Linked DNA regions of Chitinophaga varians. The protein of the gene in region 1 binds, or shares a complex with, the protein of each later gene. Links are inferred from orthologs where the notes say so. Each region holds a gene or a part of one and is shown in the gene's direction. Other genes may lie near its edges.

Region 1 (4,534 bases):
CACCAATGCTGAAATTACCGATTCCCACACCGGTACCGGCATACAGCTGATATAAACCACCACTGCCCTGGTAACGGTGCGCTACCGGCAGTTTAAGGGTATCGTAAAAAATCTGGTCTTTAGACTCCTGAATGTTGTAAGACACTCTGGTCACCGGGCGAAGGCCCAGGTTCAGGCCCCATTTCTTGCGGATGGGAATACCCACCTGCAGATAAGACAGGGTACCAAAGCCGGAGCTAAAGCTTGCGTTTTTGTCGGAGATAGACCTGGCACCGGCTTCCACACCAATATCGAAAGTGGTGAGCAGCAGGTTGGAATAGCTGGCCGGATTGATAAAGTTAACAGATGTAGGATCTCCGTATGCCTGAGATACGCCACCCATACCACGGTTGACTGTATTCTGGTTGTTGTTCAGATCGCCTAAACCGTAACGCGAGTAGGGTGAATTATCCTGTGCTGTAGCATTATTTGCCACCAGGAAAAATCCAACCAGGAAGCAAAGAATACTGACTTTTGTCCAATGCATTTCGTATCAGAATTGAGTTTAAACCCTTGTCCAGTGAAAATTATGGGTCTGCAAATATCTACTTTTTAAGGCGGGAAGCAAAAAAAACCAAAATCCGCCCTGTTAAAAGCGCGTTAAAGTTAACATTCCCGAACGCTGAAAGCCTTGACAGGCCGTCATCTTCCATCAAAAATATATTTTTTTGACAATATCTTAGCGCGTTTTTTCGTGGTAAAAAAATTTACAGGTCCCCGGCAGACAGATTCCTGAAATGACCATTGAGCTTTACCCGTTCTTTCAGGCGCTCCATTTCCGCCATCATGGGAATAACCTTGTGAAGATGCCGTTTCAGGTATTCCAGTCGTTGTACCTCATAAAAAAGATGCAACAGCTCATACTCCTCTGTCAACGACAGGCCTGCGTGATGGGCCAGATCATAGGAAGTAAGGCTGACGTCCTCCCTGGGAAAGGTTTTATGTATCTGAAGGATGGCATGCAGCTCCCGGATACCGTGCAGCACCTCTTTCAACAGGCGGGAGCTACTGTTGACATGGTTTTCGGGATAATTGACAATCGCGCCGGCATACAATTTATGAGGAATGTCGCCTATATGTTCAAGCGTTCTGAATACGCTGGTACCACGGGTAATCAGGTCCATTTCACCGTTATCATACAATTTCTGCACTTTTTCGATAGTGACCAGTGTTCCATATTCCATTATTCTTCTGTCGATGACCGCGGGAATACCAAAGGGTTTGTTTTCCGCCACGCATTCCCGCGCCAGCTGTTTATACCGGGGCTCAAACACGTGAAGGTTCAGCTGTTCTCCCGGATATACCACAATGCCAAGGGGAAATATGGAAATAAAATTTGTCATCTTACGGCTCAGAGTTTACGCTAAAGGTAAAAAAAACGGCCCGCATAACGGACGCAGAATCTGCTTATTAGCACTCATGACATGTATATATTAAATAAAAGGAATACCTTTATAAACAACATTATTACTCATTCTCAGACATAACAGATAAGGGTATCCTGCCATACCTGATCAACTAAAGACTTTGTACATGTACCAGCAATATATGGATGGACTTTTGCGTGGAGAGATAAAAGCGCTGGCCCGTTGTATTTCTCTGGTGGAAAATGAAGCGACCGGTTATGAAATGCTGCTGGAACAACTGCCGGACAACAGTCACACTAAAGTGGTGGGCGTTACCGGTCCTCCCGGCGCCGGTAAAAGTACCCTGGTCAACGCACTCATCAGCCACCTGCTGGCATCAGGAAAAAGAGTAGCCATCATTGCAGTAGACCCTTCTTCCCCTTTTAATTTCGGCGCCTTGCTGGGCGACAGGATCCGGATGGCGCAACATTTCGGAGACCCTAATGTATTTATCCGTTCCATGGCCAGCCGTGGCGCGCTGGGCGGCCTTAGCCCGAAAATCATTGAAGTCAGCGATCTGATAAAAGCTGCCGGCTTCGATTACCTCTTCATAGAAACCGTGGGCGTAGGCCAGAGCGAAGTGGAAATTGCCGGCATCGCCGACACTACCATTGTGGTAGTAGTGCCCGAAGCAGGAGATGAAATCCAGACCATGAAAGCAGGCCTGATGGAGATCGCAGACATTTTTGTGGTCAACAAGGCAGACCGTGATAATGCAGACAGCTTCGTAAAAAATCTGCGTTTGCTGGCCCATAGCAAACAACAGGAACATTGGGAGATCCCTGTCCTCAAATCCATCGCCACCCAACAGGAAGGGATAAACGAAATTACCACAGCTATTGTCCGGCATCATGAGGCCGTGCAACACCAGCACCAGCGGCATTCCCTGCTGCTGGCGGAAAAGGCCTACCAGCTTATACAGTACCGCCGCATGCACGATATCAGCAAAAAGACACTACAAGCAGAAATACAGGCACAGATAGCACAACAGTCATTTAACCTGTACCGCTACGTATCAGAAAAGGCGGGTCGCTAAATTTTATTATCTTTGCCGCATGCGGACAACCTCTTTCGGCATATCCATCGCTTACGCAGTATTCAACTACGGCCTCTGATCCTGAGGCTGCGGGCTTTTGTTGTCCCCACTCTTTCCTCTTACACAAATTTTATTTTTCACGTATAAATCTGGTTATTATGGCTTGGTTATTCCTGCTTATAGGCGGACTATTTGAAGTTGGCTTTACTGTTTCACTGAAGTATTCTGAGAATTTTTCAAAGCTATGGCCTTCAGTGTCCTTTTTTATCTGTATTACGCTGAGTTTCTTTTTCCTGAACAAAGCGATCAACAACGGCTTGCCCATTGGGACTTCCTACGCTGTATGGACAGGCATCGGCGCGGCAGGTACCGCTATTGCAGGTATGATCTTTTTTAAAGAGCCGGCGGCTATGTGGCGTATATTTTTTCTGGTGATGCTGATTGGTTCTATTGCAGGACTGAAAGCCGTTTCCGGAGGCGAATAATAATATTCCGGCAGGGCGCCCGCATCAGGCGGTGCGCCTTGTTTTTATCAGCGGCCATGATACCAGTACGGCGATGATGACCGCTCCTGTTACCGGCAGCGCCGCCGGCAGATAATGTGTCAATTCGAGCATCAACACAATGGCCGTCAGCCAGGCCCTTGTAACGCCGGCAAACAAAGCCGCCATGCCTATTATTGCGGCCAGTACGGGGCTAGTTGCCACACCGGGACATATGCCCAGTGCCACTACCGCCAATAACATTCCTATGGCCCCTCCCATAATGAGCAGGGGCGTGATAGTGGTCCCCGTATTATTTCCACTGGTGAAAAACAGCCAGGCTATCAGTTTCACAATACCCGCCACAAATAACAATTGCAGCGTAACATGTGCCCGCAGCAGATCGCTGCCATAGGCTTCCCCGTTACCCAGGCTTTCCGGCGCCAGGTAGCCCAATACGCCTATGGGAACAGCTGTCAGCAGCAGCCACCAGGGATTGTGCCGTCTGAGCCGTTCTGCCAGCCGGGCAAGGCCGCGGGAAGCCCGGACAATGCCTGCGGACATCAATCCGATGATCAATCCCAATACCATATACATCAGTAAACCGGGACCGTTCAGGAGCGGCAGGGGACAATCCACCGTAAAAAACGGTTGCATGTCCCGGAAGCAATAGTGGGCGAGACCTCCCACTATAATAGCCGCCAGTACCGGCAGCAGGGTAAACAGTGACCTGCTGACGAGCCACAGCTCCAGCGCCAGTAGCAGGGCTGATACCGGAGCACCGAAATACCAGGCTACTGCCGCAGCCGCTCCTGCCACCAGCAGGAGATGCGCTTCGGGGCGGGAGATCCGCAGCAACCGCTGCCCCTGGATGGCGGCGGCGCCGGCAATCAGCATCACAGGTCCTTCTACGCCCAACGGCGCGCCGGTGCCGATATTAACGGCCAGCGCAGGCAGTTTTAGTGCCGGCATGCGCTTCCTGAGCAACAGCAACGACAAACAGGCGCCAGCTACCGGGATGAACAGTAACCAGATGCCCATCTCGCTTTCTGCCAGCAGGCGTGCTTCCGTTGTTAGTTCCCCGAAAAAGGCCAGACTGGTTATAAGCCGGATGAGCCATAACAGCCCTATTCCCACGCCCACAGTGAGTATTCCCGCTCCAGCGCCCAGCGCCGTGAGGTAAAAAACACGTCGTAAATACCCCTCTCCGGGAATTATTTTAAAATTTTCTTTGTCTTCGGATAGTACGGAGTGGATACCAAGACCGTTTCTATATAAGCGTGTCAGAATACTTTTCATTACGATAGTTCAAAATACCTGGTTAACAGGTGATCAAAACTATACAGTTCAACCGAAAATCTCAAATTAATTCAAACCCATATAGCTGCGCAAAACAGAAAGGGTACCGCAAATAAAAATGTTGTTGCAATTGCACAATGTTGCAACTGAATAGGATTCCTTACTATATTTGCACATGACCATTATCTAATTGCAGCAGTTCAAAACGTACGTAAGCTATGATTAACGCAGCTGAGCGGTCATCAATGATTCCCGAGCCCCAAAGCACTTCT
Region 2 (3,705 bases), on another replicon or contig:
CGGGGCGCCTGCACCGGAAGCCCAGCCGCAGACGGTAAATCCTGCTGTGCTGCCTTTACAGCTGCAAGCCTATGAAAGACTGGCGTTGTATGTGGACCGCATCACTCCCCAGAGCCTGATAGGCCGCATTTATCAGCCCGGCCTCACCGCGGTAGACATGCAGATTTCCATGGTACAGAGCATTAAAGCCGAGTACGAGCACAATATCACCCAACAGATCTATGTCTCAGCCATGACCTGGGAGGCAGTGAAAACACTGAAAGAACAGACTATTTCCGTTATTAACCAGATAGCGATGCAACTGCCACAGGACGCGCCGGCACTGGAACTTAACCGTCAACTGCTGGAAGTGTTCCTGCAGGCAGGCGAATCTCCTGCCGAGCTGACAGCGCAGATCATCAATGCAGAGGCCAAAAGGCTGATGCGCTAATTATTTTGAGCTGATCACTTCATTCAGCAGGTATCCTTTTCCATCAAACAACATGTAAAGCGGCGGCGCCTTGTACCAGGGAACGCCAGCCTGACGGGCATGTGCCTGGATATGCAGGTGTGGCTCCGTGCTAAAGCCGGAGTTGCCCACACATCCCAGCGCCTGCCCTTGTTTTACGTATTGCCCTTCTTGTACCACCACACTGTTCATTTTCAGATGACCGGCAAAGAAATAGCAGTCGGCCCCTTCCAGCAGCACCTGGTTGGTGTTCTTCGGGCCTCTGTCCATATTGGGAGGGATATTGTCGGGGTTATCGCCATAGGCCCTGCGTACTATACCATCACAGGGAGCATATACCGTATCATTAAAAATCCAGTAGTCGTCCAGCTTACGGGAGAAGACGCTGGCCGCACGGCAGCCGCGGCTGTCCAGCTTCACAATGTCCATCGCATAGATGGCCCCGCGGAGGCTGAAATGAAACACATTGGTCGGCAGTCCTTTGCCTCCCTGCAGCACAAAGTAACGGCCTGATTTCAGGGGGAATGCCAGCTTCACGGTGCGCGGCGTGCCGGTCGTTCCGGTAAAATATAACAGTGTTGCCAGCAGGAGCACTCCTGTCAGCGCCAGGTTAGCGTTTCTTTTCCAGGCGGGCAGTACTGCGGTATTGCGCTTGCGCCCAAAGGGCAGCAACATGACGAACAGTGCCAGCAGTGCGCCGAAAACATACTTACTGTAAATTGACAGGTATACCCAGGTGCCATAGAGGTAGAGGAACACTCCCAGCGACAGCCCGAGCAGCAACGTCGCATAAGAACGTGACAGCGGCCGGTGACCGGCCCGGTACAACAACCAGAGGCTGTAAAGCGCCAACGCGAGGGTAATACATAGTAGCAACCAGATGATCATAACAAAGCCTGACTTTCCTGCAAATATCAATATTTTTCCCGGCGGCGAAGTACCATAATAATTATGTAACATTGCAACGCTAGTTACAACTATCATGGAAAAGATCATTCAAACCGACTCCGGTATTACCATTGACCCGCTGTACACCCAGCCGGTACCGATGAACGAACAGCCTGGCGTTTTCCCGTTCACACGTGGCATCCATGCCACTATGTACCGCGATAAACTGTGGACCATGCGGCAGTATGCCGGTTTCAGCACCGCGGAAGAATCCAACAAAAGATACCACTACCTGCTGAGCCAGGGTGTGATGGGCCTCAGTGTGGCATTTGACCTTCCCACCCAGATCGGGTACGACTCAGACCACGCCATGTCTGAAGGCGAAGTTGGTAAAGTAGGCGTGGCCATTGATTCCCTCGATGACATGGAGATCCTTTTCAAAGGCATTTCACTGGAACAGATCTCCACTTCCATGACCATCAATGCCACCGGGTTTATCCTGCTGGCGCTGTACATCGCCCTTGCCAAAAAACAGGGTGCCGACCTGAAAAAGATTTCCGGCACCATCCAGAATGATATCCTGAAAGAATATGCCGCACGCGGCACTTTCATTTACCCGCCCAAACCTTCCATGCGCCTCATTACCGATATATTCGACTATTGCAGCCGGGAAGTGCCCAAGTGGAACACCATCTCCATTTCCGGTTATCATATCCGGGAGGCCGGCGCCAACGCCGTACAGGAGCTGGCCTTTACCCTTTCTAACGGTAAGGCCTATCTGAAAGCCGCATTGGAGAAGGGACTCGACATCAACGTATTTGCCAAAAGGCTTTCCTTCTTTTTTAATGCTCACAACCACCTCTTCGAAGAAGTGGCCAAATTCCGCGCTGCGCGCCGGATGTGGGCCAACATCACCAAAGAGCTGGGCGCCACTGATCCCAAGGCACAGATGCTGCGTTTCCATACGCAGACAGGCGGCAGCACCCTCACCGCACAACAACCGCACAACAACATTGTGCGCGTAGCTGTGCAAACACTGGCCGCCACCATGGGCGGCACACAGTCTCTGCATACCAACGGATACGATGAAGCCCTCTCCCTTCCTACGGAAGAAGCTGCCCGCATCGCGCTGCGCACCCAACAGATCATCGGTTACGAAAGCGGCGTGGCGGACACGGTAGATCCCCTGGCAGGCTCCTATTATGTGGAAGCGCTGACCAACGAAGTGGAAAGCAAAGCCTGGGACCTTATCCATAAAATAGACGCCATGGGCGGCGCTGTCAGCGCCATCGAACAAGGTTTCGTGCAGGATGAGATCGCGCGAAGCGCCTATCAATATCAACAACAGGTAGAAAACAACGAGAAAATAATTGTGGGTGTCAACAAATTTGTGGCAGCTGATAATCAACCGCCGGAAGTATTCCGTATTGACGACAGTATCCGCCAGATGCAGTCGGACCGCCTGCAGGCACTGCGTGCCCGCCGTGATAATGAAGCCGCCGCTCAATGCCTTCAACGTATCCGTGAAGCCGCACAAACCACCGAAAACCTGATGCCACTCGTAGTAACCGCAGTAGAGCACTACTGCACCCTCGGAGAAATTGCGGACGCGCTCCGCCAGGTATGGGGAGAATATAAAGCGTAATCAATTACGAATTACGAATTACGAATTAAGGGTCCGCTCATGAAAAGGTTACTAAGTAATTGCTCCATTAGAAAGCCCTCAATTCGTAATTCCTAATTCGTAATTTGTAATTGATTTAAGATATTTATTTTTGGGGCCTAAAAAACTAGAACTTGATTTATTACCATAGCTGTCCGCTTTGTGGTTCTTCGCAAATCCATGAAGCACTTACCGCTAAAGATTATACTGTATCCAAAGAAACATTTCCCATATTCCATTGCGGAGGTTGTGGCGGCCGTTTTACCCAAAACGTGCCTGACAGCCAGCATATAGGCCGGTATTACCAGTCGCAGGAATATATCTCGCATTCAGAAACCAAACAGGGGCTGATCAATCGTTTATACCACAGCGTGCGTAAAATCACGTTGCGCTCCAAACAGAACTGGGTACGCAACGCCGCAGGCATGAAGCAGGGCAACCTGCTGGACATTGGTTGTGGTACCGGCGCATTCCTGCACTATATGCAGGTTGGCGGATGGACTGTTACCGGCCTGGAGCCGGATGAAAACGCCCGTCACAATGCCAAAACGCTTTACAACATAGATCCGCTTCCGATTGACGAGCTTTTTAAATTGCCCGCGCAACAATATGACGCCATCACCATGTGGCATGTGCTGGAGCATGTACACGAGCTGCATGCCTACCTGGACCGTATCCGTGAGCTGTTGAAGCCGGGTGGCGCCCT

What was found.
Region 2: the proteins of meaB (region 1) and HGH92_RS20305 are in contact, whole or in part, in a crystal structure (PDB 8DPB), measured with the Methylorubrum extorquens proteins. The link is inferred for Chitinophaga varians from one-to-one orthologs. Residues at the interface, in SOR26638.1 of Methylorubrum extorquens: Arg20, Ala21, Ala24, Arg25, Thr28, Ser32, Arg33, Arg34, His37, Thr98, Gly99, Gly100, Ser101, Ile102, Leu103, Lys106, Thr107, Ala110, Ala113, Ile114, Asp115, Arg116, Ala118, Phe119, Ile120, Arg121, Pro122, Pro124; in SOR27001.1 of Methylorubrum extorquens: Glu577, Glu578, Asn579, Asp580, Gly581, Arg582, Arg583, Arg585, His596, Ala604, Ser605, Ala608, Asp609, Gly611, Phe612, Asp613, Val614, Asp615, Ile616, Gly617, Pro618, Leu619, Glu625, Arg628, Gln629, Val631, Glu632, Asn633, Asp634, Glu661.

Annotation. Positions count from the first base shown.
Region 1 is NZ_JABAIA010000001.1:2,513,148-2,517,681, forward strand. The notes cover bases 699-3,526. They hold meaB (methylmalonyl Co-A mutase-associated GTPase MeaB), read left to right. Parts: upstream 699-1,572; coding sequence 1,573-2,481; downstream 2,482-3,526. Other genes in these bases: HGH92_RS10200 (LON peptidase substrate-binding domain-containing protein), read right to left, coding at 747-1,382; HGH92_RS10210 (DMT family transporter), read left to right, coding at 2,640-2,966; HGH92_RS10215 (chloride channel protein), read right to left, coding at 2,991-3,526. In the rest of the region: HGH92_RS10195 (hypothetical protein), read right to left, coding at 1-526; more of HGH92_RS10215, read right to left, coding at 3,527-4,262; HGH92_RS10220 (protoglobin domain-containing protein), read left to right, coding at 4,481-4,534. UniProt on the Escherichia coli protein: Binds and hydrolyzes GTP. Likely functions as a G-protein chaperone that assists AdoCbl cofactor delivery to the methylmalonyl-CoA mutase (MCM) ScpA and reactivation of the enzyme during catalysis.
Region 2 is NZ_JABAIA010000002.1:1,404,166-1,407,870, reverse strand. The notes cover bases 853-3,705. They hold HGH92_RS20305 (methylmalonyl-CoA mutase), read left to right. Parts: upstream 853-1,430; coding sequence 1,431-2,981; downstream 2,982-3,705. Other genes in these bases: HGH92_RS20300 (class I SAM-dependent methyltransferase), read left to right, coding at 3,134-3,705; HGH92_RS20310 (M23 family metallopeptidase), read right to left, coding at 853-1,408. Outside these bases: HGH92_RS20315 (hypothetical protein), read left to right, coding at 1-430; more of HGH92_RS20310, read right to left, coding at 431-852. UniProt on the Escherichia coli protein: Catalyzes the interconversion of succinyl-CoA and methylmalonyl-CoA. Could be part of a pathway that converts succinate to propionate.